Regions from separate parts of the Luteococcus peritonei genome, predicted to be linked through region 2. Evidence: predicted binding sites of a transcription regulator. Region 2 holds the regulator's gene; the other holds the start of a gene.
What was found. Region 2 encodes HrcA, which represses chaperone genes, less so after heat shock. Its sites were predicted from a motif close to TTGGCACTCGNNNNNNNCGAGTGCCAA; they were not measured.

Region 1: a site for HrcA is predicted at 3,022-3,048, ahead of groL (chaperonin GroEL). Genes of this name have one in related genera too.

Annotation. Positions count from the first base shown of each region.
Region 1 covers NZ_BAAAIX010000002.1:30,557-40,454, reverse strand. Annotated here, with positions in the region: gene ABD073_RS00925 (class I SAM-dependent methyltransferase) at 1-219, opposite strand, end outside; tRNA gene ABD073_RS00920 (tRNA-Thr) at 291-366, opposite strand; gene manA (mannose-6-phosphate isomerase, class I) at 473-1,642, opposite strand; gene ABD073_RS00910 (DUF3263 domain-containing protein) at 1,801-2,079, shown strand; gene ABD073_RS00905 (CsbD family protein) at 2,224-2,418, shown strand; gene ABD073_RS00900 (hypothetical protein) at 2,500-2,937, opposite strand; gene groL (chaperonin GroEL) at 3,172-4,794, shown strand; gene ABD073_RS00890 (hypothetical protein) at 4,924-6,051, shown strand; gene ABD073_RS00885 (hypothetical protein) at 6,124-6,285, opposite strand; gene ABD073_RS00880 (copper homeostasis protein CutC) at 6,303-6,998, shown strand; gene ABD073_RS00875 (FG-GAP-like repeat-containing protein) at 7,013-8,965, opposite strand; gene ABD073_RS00870 (HelD family protein) at 9,045-9,898, opposite strand, start outside.
Region 2 covers NZ_BAAAIX010000005.1:13,453-23,350, reverse strand. Annotated here, with positions in the region: gene tgt (tRNA guanosine(34) transglycosylase Tgt) at 1-1,153, opposite strand, end outside; gene ABD073_RS02255 (16S rRNA (uracil(1498)-N(3))-methyltransferase) at 1,150-1,899, opposite strand; gene dnaJ (molecular chaperone DnaJ) at 1,896-3,083, opposite strand; gene hrcA (heat-inducible transcriptional repressor HrcA) at 3,093-4,115, opposite strand; gene ABD073_RS02240 (MBL fold metallo-hydrolase) at 4,242-5,117, shown strand; gene ABD073_RS02235 (inositol monophosphatase family protein) at 5,139-5,927, opposite strand; gene ABD073_RS02230 (NADP-dependent oxidoreductase) at 6,044-6,949, shown strand; gene ABD073_RS02225 (LysR family transcriptional regulator) at 6,939-7,871, opposite strand; gene ABD073_RS02220 (PrpF domain-containing protein) at 7,991-9,118, shown strand; gene ABD073_RS02215 (SLC13 family permease) at 9,148-9,898, shown strand, end outside.

The DNA.
Region 1 (9,898 bases), on a different contig from region 2:
CAGCCAGCTGGCATGGCGGCCGGGGCCGCAGCCGGCGTCGAGGATGTGGGCCTCGCGCGGTGCCATGGTGTCGACGAAGCGGGCCTCGCCCAGCAGGTCGGCGCCGTTGGCCGCCATCTGCCGGAAGCGTTCGGCGTAGTTGAAGGGGTGCTGCGGGTTGGAGGCGACCATCCGCTCCCAGGTGCCCGGCTCGACGGACGGTGCTGTGTTCTCGCTCACCCGGCCCATCCTGTCACGGTGGCCGTGGCCGGGGCTCGGGACCCCCTGCCGACGGATCGCCAGGTGCTGCGTGGAGCCCCCGGTGGGAGTCGAACCCACGACCACTCGCTTACAAGGCGAGCGCTCTGGCCGCTGAGCTACGGAGGCACGCCGCGAGCATCCCTCGCGGACGGGCCAATTGTGCCCGGCGGCCCGGTGGCTGTCGAACGCCGGGGGCCGGCCGCGGGTGGTCCGCGGTGCTGCTGCCGGTGCTTCAGACCCCGGGGGCGGCCAGGAAGGCGGTGGCGTCGCCGCTGACCACGACCTGTTCGCCGGCGTCGATGAAGGCTGCCTGGCCCTGGTGCAGCTCGGTTCCCTCCGCATCGCGCAGGTGGCCCTCGATCACCAGCAGGATGCGGCCGCTGTCGGTGGCCGGGAGGCTCACGTCGACACCTTCGGTGGGGTCCACCTGCCAGAGGGCGAACTCCGGCGCGGGGGTGGGGTAACGGGTCAGGCCGGGGGCCTCCTGGGTGGGCTGCACGAGCTCGACGGGGGCGGCGTCGAAGTTGACCACGCGGACCAGCTCGTCGACGTCGATGTGCTTGCGGGTCAGGCCGCCGCGCACCACGTTGTCGGAATTGGCCATCACCTCGATGCCGGTGCCCTTGAGGTAGGCGTGCATGCTGCCCGCCTCCAGGAAGACGGCCTCACCCGGCTGCATCGTGAAGCGGTTGAGCATCAGCGCGGCCAGGATGCTGGGGTCACCGGGGAAGAATTCGTCGAGCAGGACCGCGGTGCGGCAGAAGAGACCGAACTCGCCCTCGGCCTCGACGTGCGGCACGCAGCGCGCCACCGTCTCCACCACCAGGTCGCGGTGCTCGTCGGTGCTGCTCAGTGCGTCGAGGAAGACCTCGGCCAGGCCGGCGGAGCCCTGGCGCAGCCGCAGCGGGGCCACCATCTGGTCCAGGGCGGGGATGCCCAGCTTCTCGAAGAGCTCGGCGGTGCGCATCGGATCGCGGAAGCCGCACAGCGCCTCGAAGGGGGTCAGTGCCAGCATCAGTTCCGGCTTGGGCCAGTCGTCCTTGTAGGTGCGCTTCGGGTCGTCCTTGGCGATGCCCTCGGCATTCTCACGGGCATGGCCTTCCTCGGCCTGCTCGCGGGTGGGGTGCACCTGCAGCGAGAGCGGCTGGTCGGCGGCGAGCACCTTGAGCAGGTAGGGCAGCCGGGCGCCGAACTGCTCGACGCTGGCGCGGCCCACCAGCCCGGGATCGGCCTCGATGCGGGCATCCATCCGCTGGCCGTCCACCGTCGACGGGGCGGAGGCATGGGCACCCAGCCAGTACTCGGCCTGCGGTTCGCCGGAGGCCGGCAGTCCGAGCACGCGCGGGATCTCGCTGGGCGACCCCCAGGCGTAGTTCTGGGTGGTGCCGGACATGGGATGCATCGGGTCTTTCCTTCTGTTCGACGGCCGTGGGTGGGCATGCGGCGGCTCCAGTCTGTCAGGTCGGCGTGTCGACGGACGGGATTGGGAGAGACGGCCGGTGTGCCGCACCGTCCCCGACGACGAATGACACCGGTGTGGTTCGCACCTAGGATGGAGTCATGTCCGAAGCCCTTGGCCAGTCCTCCGACCACCCCGAGCTGGGGGAGACGGAACCGGCGATGCTGGCCTTCGAGGCCTCCTGGCGCCCTGGCCGGGGCTCGCGGGAGCAGGAGATCCGCGAACGCTTCGGCATCTCCTCGCCGCGCTACCACCAGCTGCTCAACGCCCTCGTGGACAGCCCCGAGGCGCTGGCCGCCGACCCGCTGCTGGTGCGCCGGCTGCGCCGGCTGCGCGAGAACCGCCAGCAGGCCCGCTCCGCCGCTCGCCTGGTGCGCTGAGGGCCCCGCACGCTGCCAGTCGACGGGGCCACCTCGTTCCCCGTTTCGCTGTCCGCGCAAGGGCTGGAGCCCGGCGACGCGACGGGTCTAGCGTCGAGGTCATCGCTTCGGGTCGACCGGGGCACCGCTTGGAAGGAGTTCAACATGGGTATCGGTGACAAGTTCGAGAACGCCAAGGACCAGGTCGTCGGCAAGGCCAAGGAGGCCGCCGGTGACGCCACTGACAACGAGCGTCTCCAGACCGAGGGTGCTGCCCAGCAGTTCGACGGCGAGGTCGGCCAGAAGGTTGAGGGCGCCAAGGACCGCGTGGGCGACGCGATCGACGACCTCAAGAACTGACGGTCCCGGGCGCACGACGCCCGAGTCCACGCGACGCCCGGAAGCCCTGTGCTTCCGGGCGTCGTCGCATGTCCGGAGACATCAGCTGCGGTAGCCGCCGTCCACCAGGTCCGCCTGGCGCTCGAAGGGGTTGCCGGTGGCGAGGTCGCCGTGGCGCAGCTGGGAGACCAGGCAGCCCGTCGCATAGAGCGGCAGGAAGGGCAGCCCGAGACACATCGTCCACTGCCAGCTGTGGCTCTCCTCGTGCTCCAGCAGCCCTGGGTGGCCGGCCAGATAGGCCACCACGTCGGGCCGTGAGGTGGTGACCACGTTGCCGATGGTGAAGGCCCCGGCCACCGGGAAACGCAGGCGGTAGCCCTCCGCCAGCCAGAGCTTGCGGGGGCCACGTCGCAGCCGGGCCCCACCCGCCAGCGCGACGGCCAGTCCGAGCGGGGTGGACAGGTTGAGCCAGTTGCCCAGCTGGCGTACCCGCACCATCGCGGGGGAGGCGGGCAGACGACCGGGAGAGGCTCGGTTCACGGCCCTCATTCTGCGTCGCGCGCGAGGGTGAGGGAAGTGGGCCGGGTACTTTGCACTCGCTTGTGTCGAGTGCTAGACATGGAGTTGGCACTCGGCTGGTTCGAGTGCCAACCGAGAGGTTGCCGATGAGGTCCGGTCCGGGCCGTCCGTCGCGGGCATCGACCAGCCTCCACCCAGACACTGACAATCGCGGGGCCCGCAAGGCCCCTGACGCGGGAGGACTCCCGGAAGACCATGGCAAAGCTGATTGAGTTCAACATCGAGGCCCGCCGCGGGCTCGAGCGGGGCATGAACACCCTCGCCGACGCGGTCAAGGTCACCCTCGGCCCCAAGGGCCGCAATGTCGTCCTGGAGAAGAAGTGGGGCGCCCCCACCATCACCAACGACGGCGTCTCCATCGCCAAGGAGATCGAGCTCGAGGATCCCTACGAGAAGATCGGCGCCGAGCTCGTCAAGGAGGTCGCCAAGAAGACCGACGACGTCGCGGGCGACGGCACCACCACCGCCACCGTGCTGGCCCAGGCAATGGTCCGTGAGGGCCTGCGCAATGTGACCGCCGGCGCCAACCCGATGAGCCTGAAGAAGGGCATCGAGACCGCCGTCAAGGCCATCAGCGAGGAGCTGGGCACGATGGCCATCGACGTCGAGACCAAGGAGCAGATCGCCGCCACCGCGTCGATCTCCGCCGCCGACGCCACCGTGGGCGAGATCATCGCCGAGGCGATGGACAAGGTGGGCAAGGAAGGCGTCATCACCGTCGAGGAGTCCAACACCTTCGGGCTGGACCTCGAGCTCACCGAGGGCATGCGCTTCGACAAGGGCTACATCAGCCCCTACTTCGTCACCGACACCGAGCGCATGGAGGCCCAGCTCGACGACCCGTACATCCTGCTGGTCGACGGCAAGGTTTCGAGCCTCAAGGACCTGCTGCCGGTGCTGGAGAAGGTCATGCAGGCCTCCCGCCCGCTGCTGGTCATCGCCGAGGACACTGACGGCGAGGCCCTGGCCGGCCTGATCGTCAACAAGATCCGCGGCACCTTCAAGTCGATCGCCGTCAAGGCCCCCGGCTTCGGTGACCGCCGCAAGGCCATGCTGAACGACATCGCCATCCTCACCGGCGGCACCGTGATCAGCTCCGAGGTGGGCCTCTCCCTGGAGACCGTCACCTTGGAGCTGCTGGGCCAGGCCCGTTCCGTGCTGGTGACCAAGGACGAGACCACCATCGTCGACGGCGCCGGCGATGCCGACCAGATCGCCGGTCGTGTCTCGCAGATCCGCAAGGAGATCGAGAACTCCGACTCCGACTACGACCGCGAGAAGCTGCAGGAGCGCCTCGCCAAGCTGGCCGGCGGCGTGGCCGTCATCAAGGTCGGCGCGGCCACCGAGGTGGAGCTCAAGGAGCGCAAGCACCGCATCGAGGACGCCGTGCGCAATGCCAAGGCTGCCGTCGAGGAGGGCATCGTCCCCGGTGGTGGCGTGGCCCTGCTGCAGGCCGCCAAGAACGTCAAGCTCGACGAGCTGCAGGGCGACGAGGCCACCGGTGCGCAGATCGTGCTCACCGCGGCCCAGGCCCCACTGCGCCAGATCGCGCTGAACGCCGGCCTCGAGGGCGGCGTCATCGTGGAGAAGGTCGCCAACCTGCCCGTCGGTGAGGGCCTGAACGCGGCCACCGGCGAGTACGTGAAGATGGTCGAGGCCGGCATCATCGACCCGGCCAAGGTGACCCGCTCTGCCCTGCAGAACGCGGCCTCCATCGCGGCCCTCTTCCTCACCACCGAGGCCGTCATCGCGGACAAGCCCGAGAAGGCTCCCGCGATGCCCGCCGGTGGCGACGAGATGGGCGGCATGGGCTTCTGAGCCTGGCAACAGCCTGAACGACGAAGGGGCGGTCCCGTGAGGGGCCGCCCCTTCGCCGTGCCCGCGCCGGCGCCCCACCGCGCGTCGGACCCCCTTCGCAGGCGAGGATCGCGGGCGTAGCCTGCAGGAATGAGCCAGGTGCATCGCCCCGGTCTGGACGGCACGGACCGCAGGGGCGCGGGGGCGGGGGTCCCGGTGGCGCCGCTGGTGGTGCTGTGGCTCGTCACCCGCCTGGTCGGACTCGGGGTGGTGGCCGCCACCCGTGAGCACCTCGGCCTGGGATGGCGTCGGGCCTTCGCGCCCTGGGACGGCCCCTTCTACCTGGACATCGCGGCCAGTGGCTACCAGGACCACCTGCCCGCCACCCTGGACCAGGCGCGCGGCGCCTTCTTCCCGCTCTTCCCGGTCCTGGTGCGTGGCGTGGTGCAGCTGGCCGGGACCCCGCCGGTGGCCACGGCCGTGGTGCTCAACCTGCTGCTCGGGCTGGCCGGCCTGCTGCTCTTCCACCGGCTGTCCTGCCTGCTCCTGCCACCACGTCAGGCGCTCGCCGCCAGCCTGCTGTGGGTCTGCTTCCCGGGACAGCTGGTCAGCACCCTGGTGATGTCCGACGCCCTGCTCGCCACGCTCTCGGTGGCCACCCTGCTGGCCCTGGTGCGCAGGCGCTGGCTGCTGGCGGGCGTGCTGGGGATGGCCGCTACCGCCACCCGTCCCAACGGGGTGGCGCTCTGCTTCGCGGCCTTGGCGGCTGCCGTCGTGGCCTGGCGCTCGGGTGACCGGCGCGGGGTGGTGGCCCTGCTGCTGACCCCGCTGGGGGTGCTCGGCTACTGGGGATGGCTGGGCTGGCACACCGGCCGGGCGGATGCCTGGTTCGAGATCCAGGACCGCTTCTGGCACCAGGGGCTGGACCTGGGATGGAAGTTCCTGTTGATCTTCAAGAATCCTGTGGAGCTGTCCGGGGATGCCACCTACATGGCCACCTGGGCGGGTTTCGGCCTGCTCGCCCTGGCGCTGTGGTGCTGGTGGCGCGGGGCGCGCCTGCCGCTGGTGGCGACCGTCCTGGTGGTGGTGCTGGTGGCGCAGATGGTGCTCTTCTCCGGGGTCGGGCCGCGGGCGCGCTTCCTGATGGCCGCCTTCCCCCTGCTGCTGCTGGTGGCCCAGAAGGTTCGCGGCGCGTGGTTGTGGGCGCTGGCCGCGCTGCTGGGCGTGGCCCAGGTGGTGCTCACCTGGGCCGTGGTCAGCCAGTACGTCATCCCCTGAGCCCCGGGAGGACCGGCGCGAGGCGGCTCCCTGGAGGAACCGCCCCGTCGTCAGGTGCTCGTGCCTCCGGGCCTACTGGATGACCGGCGGGACGAGGGTGCAGTTCACCTTCTGCGCGCGGGTGGGATCCAGCGCATTGCGGACCACCTGGTAGCCCACCGGGTCATAGGTGGCGCCGAAATGGTCGGTGAGGTCGCTGCGGCCGGGCGTGGCGTCGGCACCCGCACCGGCCACGGGGCCACCATGAAGACATGTCGGGGATCCTGGACGTGGTGGCACTGCACGAGCACGACGCGCGTCGTGCCGAGGAGGGCGGGGCAGACCGGCTGACGGTCCTGGGCAGCCTGGACGACGGCGGCATGTCGCCGGAGCCGTCGGTGGTGGAGACGGTGCGCCGGGCGGTGGGGATCGAGGTGCGGCCGATGGTGCGGCTGCGGCCCGGCTACGGCACCGACGGCGGGGAGTTCGTGCGGCTGCGGGGCCTGATCGAGAGCTACGTGGACGCCGGCGCCGACGGGGTGGTCTTCGGCTTCCTGAACGGCTACGACGAGGTGGACGCCGAGGTCTGCGGGGCGCTGACCGAGCACGGCCTGTGGCGCTGGACCTTCCACCAGGCCGTGGACCAGACCCTCGACACCGACAAGGCCTGGCGCGTGCTGCAGCGCCTGCCGCGGCTGGACAGTGTGCTCACCGCCGGCTCGGCCCGCGGCATGGATCACGGCCTGGACGAGCTGGTGGCACGCTGCCGTGCCGACGCCGGCGTCGCCGGCCTGGTGATGGCCGGCGGCGGCCTGGCTGCCGAGCACGTCCCCTGGCTGGCCCGCGCCGGGGTGCGCGCCTTCCACATCAGCGAGCAGGCCCGTCCGCTGGGCCAGTTCAAGGCCTATGTCGACGCACCACTGGTACGCACCTGGCGCGAGCTGGTGGACCGGGAGGTGGGGGCCTGAGGGCCCCCACCTGTTCAGGCGAACAGCCGGAAGCCGGCGGCCGAACCGGGATTGACGAAGGGGGTCGCGATGCTGCCGCCCCGTCGCACCGGATAGGTCGTGAGACCCTGCGGCGTCAGGTAGGCGATGTCCTCGATGGTGTCACCGGTCAGGTCGCCGGGGCTGGCCACCAGGGAGGCATTCCAGCCGTTGCCCACCTGCGTCCTCATCCCCAGGCCACGGCCGGTGGAGGTGTAGGCGTAGAGCAGCCGGTTGCTGCCGATCGCCATCACGTCGGCCAGCGGGTCGTTGTTCACGCCCTGGACGCTCATCAGCGCATTCATCATGTTCCAGCCGTAGCCGATCCGTCCCACCTTCTGTGCGTAGCCGCTGGTGGGCAGCGTGTAGCGCACCAGGTCGCCGGAGCGGGTGCGCGCCAGCAGGTCCGGCGTGCGGTTCCCGTCGAGATCGCCCACCGTCATGGCCGTGAAGCCGCCCCAGCCCCAGCCCAGCCGGCGCAGGTGGGAGACGGTTCCGTTCCCGTTGCCCCGGTAGAGCTGCAGGTTGCCGGCACCGTCGCGGGCCACCAGGTCGGTGATGCCGTCGCGGGTCACGTCGGCATTGCCGATCCAGGTGAAGCCGCCCCAACCGTTGCCGATCCGGCTGGGCGCTCCCAGTCGCCCGTTCGAGGCCGCACGGAAGATGTAGAGGTCACCGCCCTTGATGCCCAGCAGGTCGGCGCGCCCGTCACCGGTCCAGTCGCCGCGGGCGGCCACCTGACGGCCCCACATGATCCTGGACAGTCCCTCGATGGTGGCCACCTGGGTGCTCATCCCCGCCGACGTGGAATGGGTCAGCACGGCGGCGCTGTAGCGGCGCGGCAGCTTGTGGTTGTAGCCGACCGAGTTGACGTGCCAGCCGTCGGTGCGCGGCAGCCACCCGTTCTTCATCGCGATGTCGTCGCCCGGTCCGGCGGTCACGCCCCAGTCCTGGGCCGAGCTGACCTTGCGCATCTCGGACAGCCCATAGGCCCGGTTGGTGGCGTTCAGCACCGGGTTGGAGCGGCTGAAGTGGTCCACCAGGACCACGTTGTCGGGCGCGCTGGTGACGGTCAGTCCCCAGTAGCCGCCGGGGCCGGGCGTGGTGGAGCGCAGTCCCATCCGGTCCAGCACCCGCTTCACCGCCGGCCCACGTCCCACGTGGTCCCACAGTGCGGAGGTGGCGGCATTGTCGCTGTTGCGGATCATCGGGACGATCTTGGACTTCTCCCAGGCGGTCAGACCGCGGCCCTGCTGCTGCGCCTGGTACATCACGGTGGCCATCACCTGCACCTTGACGATGCTGGCGGTGACATTGGTGGCCGAGCCCTTGGCATAGGAGTAGATGGTGGAGCTGCCCTCGGCGCGATAGGCCACCGCCACGGAACCGGAGCGTGCCTTGGCATAGCCGGCGAGCTGCGACTGGTAGGGGAAGGCCTCGACCGCCCCGTAACCGGCGGGATTGCTGGAGACTGCGGCGGCACGCACCGTGCCCGCCTCGCGCAGCTCGTCCGCGGCCTGCTGCAGCACCTGCTGCTCGTCGAAGTCGACGCGCACCTGCACCTCGGCGCGGGCCTGCTGGGCGGCCGCCAGGCGCCCCTTCGCCAGGACCTGCGAGGAGGCCAGCTGACCGGCCGGGGCCTCGAAGCGTGCCGCGCTGCAGGCCACGCCCCCGCCCGTGCCCGGCAGGTCCGTGGTCACGCCTCCGGAGACGGCGGACAGGCTCACCTGGGGCGTGCCGACGACGCGTACCGCTCCACCTCCGGCGACCGCGACGGAGCCGGGCCGGTCGAGTGGTCCACGGAGCTCCAGCTCCACCTCGCCCAGCTGGTCACAGACCACCGTGGCGGTGCGGGCCTCGGGCGCGGCCTGGGCCGGTGTGGCCAGGGTCAGCGCCCCCGTGGCGGCCAGGGTGGTGGCCAGGGCGGCCACGCGAAGGCGTGCGGACATCGTCGTCTCCCGTCGGGTCGGTTGACCCGAGCCTAGGACCCTCGCCCCGCGGGCCGCCACGCGGGGCTCGACCCGTGCCTCAGCCCAGCTCCGACGGCAGCGGCTGGGAGTGCAGCACCACCAGGGAGGTCACGGCTCGGGTCAGGCAGACGTAGAGCCGTCGCAGGCCCGTGGTGCGGTCCGGCTCGGCCGCCACCAGGTCTGCCGGTTCCAGCAGCAGGACGTGGTCGAACTCCAGGCCCTTGGCCAGGCTCGCCGGCACCAGCGCCAGCCGGTGGTCGCCCTCGCCGACGTGGGCGAAACCGGTGCCGGCCGCCTCCAGGGCAGCGGCGACGGGCTGCACCTCGGCATCGGGCACCACCAACCCGACGGTGCCCTCCCGCTGCAACAGGTGCGAGGCCTGGTCCAGCAGGGCCGGCAGCGTCTGGTCCACCTGCTGCACCAGCAGCTCGCCCCGGTTGTGGCGGATCGAGTGCGGGGTGGACAGCTGCGGTGCGATCGAGGGCAGCAGCCGGGCCGCATAGTCGATCACCTCGCCGGGCACCCGGAAGCCCTCCACCAGCTCGCTGATCACTGCCTCCGGATGGCCCATGTGCGCCAGCGACTCCTGCCAGGAGCGCGAGGCCCATGGGGTGGTGGCCTGGGCCAGGTCGCCCAGCAGGGTCACCGAGCCGGTGGTGGCGCGACGGCCGGCGGCCCGCAGCTGCATCGCCGACAGGTCCTGGGCCTCGTCGATGATCACGTGACCCAGGCTGGGGGTGCGGTTCAGCAGGTCGGCCACCTCGTCGGCCAGCACCAGCTCGGCCGCGGTCCACTTCTGCGAGGCCGGGGTGCGCGCCGGCCTGGGGCCGAGCAGCAGCGCCTGCTCCTCGGCGTCGAGCAGGCCGTCGGCGCTGGTGGCCAGGAAGTCGGCGTCGGTGAGAAGTCGGTGCA
Region 2 (9,898 bases):
GGCGGATGGTGTCCACCAGGCGCACCGTGAAGCGCTCGTTGTGGATGGTGGCCAGGGTGGAGGCCAGCATCTCCTTGGCCTTGAACAGGTGGTGCAGGTAGGCCCGGGTGTAGTGGGTGCAGGTGTAGCAGTCGCAGCCGTCCTCGAGCGGGACGAAGGCGCGGCGGTTGGCGGCGGTGTTCAGGTTGTAGCGCCCGTCGGCGGTGTAGATCGCCGAGTTGCGCGCCACCCGCGAGGGGTTGACGCAGTCGAAGGTGTCGGCGCCGGCGGCGACGGCCGCGAAGAAGTCGTCGGGCTCGCTGATCCCCAGCAGGTGGCGCGGCTTGTCGAACGGCAGCTCGGTGGCCATCCAGCGGCAGATGGTGCCCAGTTGGTCCTTCTCCAGCGCCCCGCCGAAGCCGAAACCGTCGAAGCGCTGCCCGTCCACCTCCATGCTGCCCAGGTCCCGCGCCGCCTTGCGGCGCAGGTCCTCGTACTGGGCGCCCTGCAGCACCCCGAAGAGCGCCTGGTAGGGCTTGTCTGCGCGTTCCTCGGTGAGCCTGCGGTGCTCGGCCAGGCATCGCTCGGCCCAGCGTCGGGTGCGCTCCAGCGAGCTCTCCTGGTAGGCGCGGGTGTTCATCAGGGTGGTCAGCTCGTCGAAGGCGAACATGATGTCGGCGCCCAGCTCGTGCTGCACGCGCATGCTCACCTCGGGCGTGAAGCGGTGCAGGTCTCCGTTGAGGTGGCTCTTGAAGGTGACACCGTCGTCGTCGACGTGGGCCAGCCGCTCCTTGCCCTCGGCCACGGCGCCGTCGTCGGCGGCATGGGAGGAGTCCATGGAGATCACCTTCTTGAAGCCGGCGCCCAGGCTCATCACCTGGAAGCCGCCGGAGTCGGTGAAGGTGGGCCCGGGCCAGTTCATGAAGCGGCCCAGTCCCCCGGCCTCGTCCACCAGGTCGCTGCCCGGCTGGAGGTAGAGGTGGTAGGCATTGGCGAGCACCGCCTGGGCGCCCACCTGGGCGACGGACTCGGGCAGCACGGCCTTGACGGTGGCCTTGGTGCCCACCACCACGAAGGCAGGGGTCTGGATCTCGCCGTGGGGCGTGTGGATGGTGCCGGTGCGGCCCACCCCGTCCTCCATCACGGTGCGTGGCGTGAAACCGAAGCCGGTCATGCCGCTCCCCCGTCCGTCGCGCGGGCGGCCATGAGCTGCAGCTGGGCCAGGGCCACCACGCCAGCGGTCGAGGTGCGCAGCACGGCATCGCTGACCAGGACGGTGCGGGCGCCGGCAGCCTCGAAGGCGGCCAGCTCCTCGGGGCTGATGCCACCCTCCGGGCCCACCACGAAGAGCACCTCGCCGGTGGCCGGCAGCTCCACCTCGGCGAGCTGGGTGGTGGCGGCCTCGTGCAGCACCAGGGCCAGGGCGGCGCGCTCGATGCGCTCGCAGAGCTGGCGGGTGCTCGCCGTGGTGACCTCGGGGACGCGGAAGCGGCGCGACTGCTTGGTGGCCTCGCGCGCGGTGGACTGCCACTTGACCAGGCCCTTGGCGGCCTTGTCGGCGCTCCAGCGCACGATGGAGCGGCTGGCCTGCCAGGCCACCACCTCGTCGACGCCCAGCTCGGTCATGGTCTCCACGGCCAGGTCGGAGCGGTCCCCCTTGGCCAGCGCCTGCACGCCCACCCAGCGGTGGGCATGCTCGGGGGCGGAGAGCAGCTCGACCACCTCGACGACGATGCCGCGCTTGTCCACCTCCACCACCGGGCCGCGCACCGCGGAGCCGTGGCCGTCGGCCAGCAGCACCGACTCGCCGGTCTGGATCCGCTTCACGACGGCGGCATGGCGGCCCTCGTCGCCGGTGACGGCCACCCGGCTGCCGGGGGCCGCGCCGGCGATCTCGGCCAGGAAGAGGGGGTCCGTCACGCGCCGAAGGCCTCCTTCAGGCGGTCGAAGACGCCCTGCTTGCCCTTGTGCACCTGGGCACTCGGCTGGGTCTCGCCACGGGCCTCGGCCAGCTGGCGCATCAGGTCCTTCTGGTGCGAGTCCAGCTTCGTGGGGGTCTGCACCACCAGCGTGATGCCCAGCTCACCGCGGCCGCTGCCACGCAGGCGCGGAATGCCACGGTTCGGCACCGCGATCCGGGTACCGCTCTGGGTGCCGGCGGGCACCTCGACGGTGATGGAGCGCTCCGCCTCGTCGGTGTCCTCCCGGTCGGCCTCCAGGGTGGCCACCTCGAAGCTGGTGCCCAGCGCCGCTGCGGTCATCGGGATCCGCAGCACCATCTCCAGGTTGTCGCCGTCGCGGGTGAAGACCTCGTGGGGCTGCACCACCAGCTCGACGTAGAGATCGCCGGCGGGCCCGCCACCGGGGCCGACCTCGCCCTGGCTCTCCAAGTGGATCCGGTTGCCGGTGCTGACGCCGGCCGGGATCTTGACGTTCAGGGTGCGCTGGCTGCGGACCCGGCCCTCACCGGAGCACTCGCCGCAGGGGTGCGGGATCACGGTGCCGTAGCCTCGGCAGGCCGGGCAGGGCTGGGAGGTGCGGATGTCACCCAGGAAGGAGCGCTGGATCTGGGTGATCTCGCCGTTGCCGCTGCAGGTGGTGCAGGTCACCGGCTCCTGCTCGTCGGCGCAGCCGCTGCCCTCGCAACGGGGGCAGACCACGGCGGTGTCCACGTTCAGCGGCTTGGTGACGCCGAAGGCCGCCTCGGACAGGGTGAGCGCCTGGCGCACCAGGGCGTCCTGACCGCGTCGCACCCGCGAGCGCGGCCCACGGGAGGCCTGCTGGCCGAACATGGCGTCCACCAGGTTGGTGAAGTCGAAGCCGCCGGCGAAGCCCCCGGCCTGGCCGAAGCCACCGAAGCCACCGCCGGGCATGCCGCCGAAGCCGCCCCCCATCGGGTCCCCGCCGCGGTCGTAGATCGACTTCTTCTGCGGATCGGAGAGCACCTCGTAGGCCTCCTGGACCTGCTTGAACTTCTCCGCCGCATCGGGCTCGGTGGCCACGTCGGGATGCACCTTCATGGCCATCCGTCGGTAGGCCTTCTTGATCTGCTCGGCGCTCGCATCGCGCTCGACGCCGAGGATCTCGTAGTAGTCAGAACTCATCGAGTCAAATCATCCTTCTGCCAGGAAGCGGCCGACATAGCGGGCGACGGCTCGTACCGACGCCATGGTTGAGGGATAGTCCATGCGGGTGGGGCCGACGATGCCCAGGCTGGCCCAGGAGTCGTCGACCGAACCATAGGTGCTCGCCACCAGGGAGGTGGACTGGAGCCGTTCATAGGGGTTCTCGTGGCCGATCCGCACCGTGACGTCACCGGCCGAGGAGGCGGCCTCGCCCAGCAGGTGCAGCAGCACCACCTGCTCCTCGAGCGCCTCCAGCACCGGCTTGACGGTGGTGTCGAACTGGTCGCCGAAGCGCGACAGGTTGGGCACGCCGGCCACCGCGATCCGCGCCGACGGGTCGTCGGCCAGCATCTCCAGCACCGTGGCGACGACGCTGTTGGCATCGCTGCGGGCGATGGCGGGCGGCAGCTCGTCGAGCAGGGTGGTGAGCCGCTCCGCGCCCTGCGCCGGGGCGAGCCCGACGACGGCCTGGTTGAGCCGGGTCCGCAGCTCGGCCAGCGACTCCTCCGAGTGGGCGGGCAGCCCGACGTGGCGCTGCTCCACCCGGCCGGTGGAGTTGATCAGGATCACCAGCACCCGGTCCGCGGTGAGGCTGACCAGCTCGACGTGGCGCACCAGCGCCGAGTAGCTGATCGGGTACTGCACGATGGCCACCTGCTGGGTGATCTGCGCCAGCAGGCGCACCGTGCGGGTCACCACGTCGTCCAGGTCCAGGGCGCCGGCCATGAAGGTCTGGATGGCGCGCTTCTCCGCACCGGAGAGCGGCTTGACGGTGGCCAGCCGGTCCACGAAGAGGCGGTAGCCCTTGTCGGTGGGGATCCGTCCGGCGCTGGTGTGGGGCTGGGTGATGTAGCCCTCCTCCTCCAGCACGGCCATGTCATTGCGGACCGTGGCCGGAGAGACCTGCAGCTGGTGACGCTCCACCAGGGCCTTGGAACCCACCGGCTCCTGCATCGAGACGTAGTCGGTCACGATGGCCTTGAGGACGTCCATCTTGCGGTCGTCGAGCATCGTCCCTCCCGTCGTCGAATGTCCTCGGCGCGACGGTCGGTGGCTTGGCACTCGCCGGGCGCGAGTGCCAGTGTAGCCCGCTGTCGACGCCGCTGGCCCCGCCGCGACGCGGGTAGGCTCTGCGGCGTGCGTGAATTCTCGATCGGCGAATGGCAGCAGGTCCGCGACGGCATCTGGATGGTGCAGCTCCAGCCTGCCGCGGTGAATGCTGGCCTGGTGGTGGGCGAGACCGGGGTGCTGCTGGTGGACACCGGCTCCTCCCCCGCCCAGGGCCGTGAGCTGGCGGCCAGCGCCGAGGCGCTGGTGGGCCGGCCGGTGACCCATGTGGCCATCACCCACGCGCACTTCGACCACTTCTTCGGCCTGGCAGGCATCGAGGGCGTGACCAGCATCGGCCACGAGAATCTGGCCAACCACCTGGGCACCGACGACCCCGACGTGGACCCCGAGGTGATCCGCTCCGACCTGGGCTTCGACCCCTCCGAGCTGGTGGCCCCCAGCCAGCCGATCAGCCTGATCGCCACCGTGGACCTGGGCGGGCGGCAGGTGGACCTGCTGCACCTGGGCACGGGCCACTCCGACTCCGACCTGTTCGTGCTGGTGCCCGACGCCCACGTGGTCTTCGTGGGCGACATGCTGGAGAGCGCCGGCGACCCGATGGCGGGTCCGGACTCCACGGTGGAGGGCTGGCCGAAGTCGCTGGACGGCGTGATCGGCGACGTGCCCGAGGACACCCTCTACGTGCCGGGTCACGGCCCGGTAATGGACCTGGACCAGGCCGCCAACCAGCGGGCGGCGCTGAGCATGCTCTGGGCCACGGCCGAGGAACAGGTGAAGGCCGGGCGCAGCATGGATGAGGTGGTGGCAGACCTGAACGGCCCGCGCGAGGTGGACTGGCCGCTGGCCCCGCAGACCGTCGCCAATGCCCTGCCCCACCTCTACGCGGAGCTGGCCCGCAAGGGCGTCACCAAGAGCCGCTTCCTGCCGCTGACCAGCCTCTGACCCGCGCCGACGGCCCCGGGCTCAGGGCTGCTGCCAGGTCTCGATGACCAGCTCGGCCAGCTCCCGGCTGGCCGCGATCACCAGGCCCGGACCGGCGTCGGTCGGGCGGTAGTCGCGGCCCTCGAAGACCATCGAGGCGCCACCCAGCTCGCGCAGCAGGACCGCGCCGGGGACGTGGTCCCAGGGCTTGAGGTTCTTGTAGACCAGGTAGTCCAGCTGGCCCGTGGCCAGGCGCGGGTAGTCGATGCCGGCGCACCAGGCCGACATCTGCACCGGGGCCAGTTGGCCGTCGGCGGTGAAGCCGCGACGCGCGCCCTTCGAGGTGGCCCCGATGGGCAACCGGTGCAGTGCCTGGCGCGGGACCATCGGCTGCTCCACGCCATGGTCGATCCGCACCGCGCCGGCACCGCGCTCGGCCAGGTAGGCCTGCTGGTGCTCGGGCTGCCAGATCCAGGTGCGGGTGGGTTCGCCGCGCCGCAGCTCGGAGACCATCACGGCATGGTCCGGGCTGCCCTTGACGAAGTTGCGGGTGCCGTCCACCGGGTCCACCAGGAAGACGTGCTCGTCGCCGAGCCGGTCCAACACGCGGGGGTCGGCGAAGGTGGCCTCCTCCCCCACCACCGTGGCGCCCGGGAACATCCGGGGAAGCTCGCGGGTGAGCACCTGCTCGGACTCGCGATCCGCGATGGTGACGAAGTCTCCGGGCAGCTTCTCGTCCACCTCGTCCCCGGACAGGGCCCGGAATCGTGGCGTGATCACCTGTTCGGCAACCTGCTGCAGGAGTTCGAGGACGTCGCTGGTGCTGGCCATGGGTCCCAGCCTATTGCGCGCCACCGACAGCAGTCGGCGGACCCGCTCCCGCACCGGCGCGGCAGGTGGCATCGTTGCCGCAAGAGCACCCACGGTGCACCTCAGAAAGGCACGTCATGCGCATCTACGGCTTCGACCGCTACGGAGACGCCCAGGTCCAGCAGTACTTCGAGCTCCCTGTACCGACCCCCGGGCCCGAGCAGGTGGTGATCGAGCTGGTGGCGGCAGGCCTCAACCCGGCCGACATCAAGGTGCGCAACGGTCAGCGCCAGGGCAAGGTGGCGGTCAGCTTCCCGATGGCGATCGGCCGTGAGGCAGCAGGCCGGGTGGTCAGCGCCCCGCAGGGACCCGGGCTGGAGCCGGGCGAGCTGGTGCTGGGCGGCACGGCCTCAGGTTTCGGTGCGCTCTCGGAGCAGGTGGTGCTGGATCCGGCCCAGACGGTGCCGGTGCCGCAGGGCGTGACGGCCGAGCAGGCCGCCTGCATCCCGGTGGCGATCGGCACCGCCCTCGACGCCCTCGACGAGCTGGCACCCGAGGCCGGCCAGACCCTCTTGGTGCTCGGTGCCGGCGGCGGGGTGGGCAGTCACCTGGTGCAGCTGGCCCGGTTGCGGGGCGTGCGGGTGGTCGGCGTGGCCGGCACGGCCAAGCACGAGGTGCTCACCGGTCTGGGCGTCGAGGTGGTCGCCTCGGGTGAGGGATGGGTCCAGCGGGTCCGTGGGCTGGGCCCGGTCGACTGCCTGGTGGACGCGGTGGGCGGCCAGACCCTGCGCGAGGGGGCAGCCCTGCTCGCCGATCCGTCACGGCTCCGCAGCACCGCAGACGTAGCGCTGGCCCGCGAGGTGGGTGGCTCCGGCGTCACCCGTCGCCGCGACGCCTCCCTGTTCGCCGACCTGGCCGCCCTGGTGGCCGGTGAGCGCCTGCAGGTGGTCACCGGTGCCACCTTCGACTTCGACCAGGCGGCAGAGGCGGTCGCCACGGTGGAGTCCGGACATACCCTCGGCAAGGTGGTCGTCAGTCGGTGACCACCGGCTGCGCGGCGCGTGAGAGAGCCGCCGCGCAGTCCACGAAGACCGGGATCGCGGCCCGGACCGGCGGGGCCAGGCGCGCCGAGGCCAGGCGCGCCAGCAGGATCCGTCGCGGAGCGGGATTGCCCGCGATCGGGAGCACCCTGACGTCGGTGCGCGGGGTCAGCACGGCCAGCCGCGGCGCCAGCGCGATGCCCAGTCCGGCGGCCACCATGCCCTGCAGCTCCTGGTAGTCGTCCGCCGCCATCTCGACGCGTGGGACGAAGCCCGCCTCGGCGCACAACCGGGAGAGCACCTGGGCCACCGGGTGCTCCGCCCGCACCACCCAGGCCTCCTCGGCCAGCTCGGCCATCGAGACCACCTCGCGTCCGGCCAGCGGGTGGTCCGATGGCAGCAGCAGCGTGGTGGGGTCGGAGGCGATCTGCTGCAGTTCCAGGTCTGGCGCGTCCAACTGGTCCCAGGCGTAGTCCCAGAGCGTGGCCAGGTCCACCTCGCGTCGCCGCAGGGAGCGCAACAGCCCCTCCTGGCGGGCACTCGTGATGCTGATCGTCAGCTCGGGATGGCGCACCCGCATCTCCATCACGACGTGCGGGAGCAGCGAGGCTCCCACCGTCGGGAAGGCCCCCAGCAGCAGCCGCCCGCGGCGCAGCCCCGCGAACTCGTCCAGCTCGGCGCGGGCGGCCGCCAGCTGGTCCTCCAGACGGGCGGCGTGCACCACCAGGGCGTGGCCCGCCTCAGTGAGGTGGACGCCTCGGGCGTGGCGTTCCAGCAGCGGCAGTCCGGCCTCCTGCTCCAGCTTCGCGATCTGCTGCGAGATGGCCGAGGTGGTGAAGGCCAGCTGGCCGGCCGCACCGGTCAGTGAGCCGGCATCGGCCACGGACTTCAGCAGGAGCAGGCGTCTGGCGTCGAGTTCCTTCATGCTGAGAGTTAAGCAGATCTTGCATCGATTCCAGAAAGTCTCGATTGTGCTGAATGGTTGCCGGGCTGAAGGTTTTCTCCAACGGCGGTGCAGGTCCGCCCGGCCCCACAGGAGAATCGATGCCCACACTCGCGGCAGCCTGGTACCGAGGAGGCACCAGCAAGTGCTGGCTCTTCGACCACGACGCCATCACCGCCTTCGGCCAGGACCGTGAGGCCGTCTCGGCCACCCTGGCCCAGGCCTTCGGCGCGGCCGACCCCCGCCAGATCGACGGCGTCGGCGGCGCCACCTCCACCACCTCCAAGGCCGCGGTGATCCGCGCCACCCCCGACGGCCCAGCCGACCTCGAGTACGACTTCGCCCAGGTGGGCATCGGCAGCGAGAGCGTCGAGTGGGGCTCCAACTGCGGCAACTGCGCCACCGCGATCGGCCTCTACGCCGTCACCGAGGGGCTGGTCGCACCGCAGCAGGAGAGCACCGAGGTGCGGATGTGGAATACCAACACCAGCTCGCTGCTCGTGGCCCGGATCGCCACCCCGGGCGGCCAGGTGCCGATGGACGGCGACGCCCGGGTGCCCGGCAGCCTCGCCCAAGGTGTCCCGGTGGACCTGGTCTTCGAGAAGCCCGCGGGCGCGATGACCGGCCAGCTCTTCCCCACCGGCTCGGCCGCCACGGTGCTCCAGCGCGAGGACGGCGCCCCCGTCACGGCCACGATGGTCGACGCCGGCGCCCCCGCGACGCTCTTCCGTGCCGCCGACCTGGGCCTGACCGGCTCGGAGGACCTGGAGGCCTTCGCGGCCGCCGTGCCCGAGCTCACCATCCTGCGTCGCCAGGCCGCGCTGCAGATGGGCCTGGCCCAGCCGGGCGACCCGGTCAGCCATGCCGTGCCCAAGGTGGGCATCGTCGGCCCCGCCGCCGACTACACCACCACCACCGGCGAGCAGGTCCGCGCCGAGGACCACGACATCAGCGTCCGGATGGTCTCCATGCTCGCTCCCCATCCCGCCATCGGCCTCACCTCCGCCGTGGCCGCCGCCGCCGCCTGCGTCGACGGTTCCGTGGTGGCCGAGGCGGCCGGCACCGAGCCCGCCGGCCAACACCTGACGCTGCGCATCGGGACCGCAGCCGGTGTCGTGACCACCGACGTCGAGCTGGACCAGGACGGCACCGTGCAGCGGGTCTCGCTGCGCCGCGCCGCCCGTCGCATCGCCCACGCCGCCATCGACCTGCCGCAGCCCGCGGCCTGACCTGCCCCCACCAGACCCAGGAGACAAAGATGCCTCTGACAGAAATCATTCCCCTCCTCGTCCTGATCGGGATGTTCATCGTGGCCACCAAGTGGCCGCTGAACATCGGCGTGATGGGCTTCGTCGCCTCCTTCTTCGTCGGCTACTTCGTGCTCGGCATGGACGACAAGGAGATCTTCAAGGAGTTCCCGGTCTCGATCGTGATGACGATCATCGGCGTGACCTACTTCTTCTCGATGGCGCAGAACAACGGCACCATCGACCTGATCGTGCGCAAGTGCATCAGTGCGGTACGCGGCAAGGTCTCGGTGATGCCGTGGATCTTCTTCGTGCTGGCCTCGATCCTGACCGCGCTGGGCACCTTCTCGCCGGCCGCCGTCGCGCTGCTCGCCCCGGCCGGCATGGCCTTCGCGCACCGTTCCCGCTTCAGCCCGATCGCCGTGGGCGCCCTGATCATCAACGGCGCACACGCCGGCGGCTTCTCCCCGATCTCGGTCTCCGGCGTGCTGGTTCACGGCATCGCCACCAAGAACGGCTACAACATCTCCTCCACCAAGCTCTTCCTGGCCAGCTATGCGATCAACCTGATCCTGTCGATCCTGACCGTGGTGGTGCTGGCCGCGATGCGCAAGCTGCACGAGACCGGCCCGGTGGAGGCCGCCGACGACGACGTCCTGGTGGACGACGGCAAGGGCGTCACCAGCATGCAGTGGCTCACCCTGGCCCTGATCGGCGCGATCATCGTGGCCGCCATCGGCTTCAAGCTGCCGATCAGCCTGG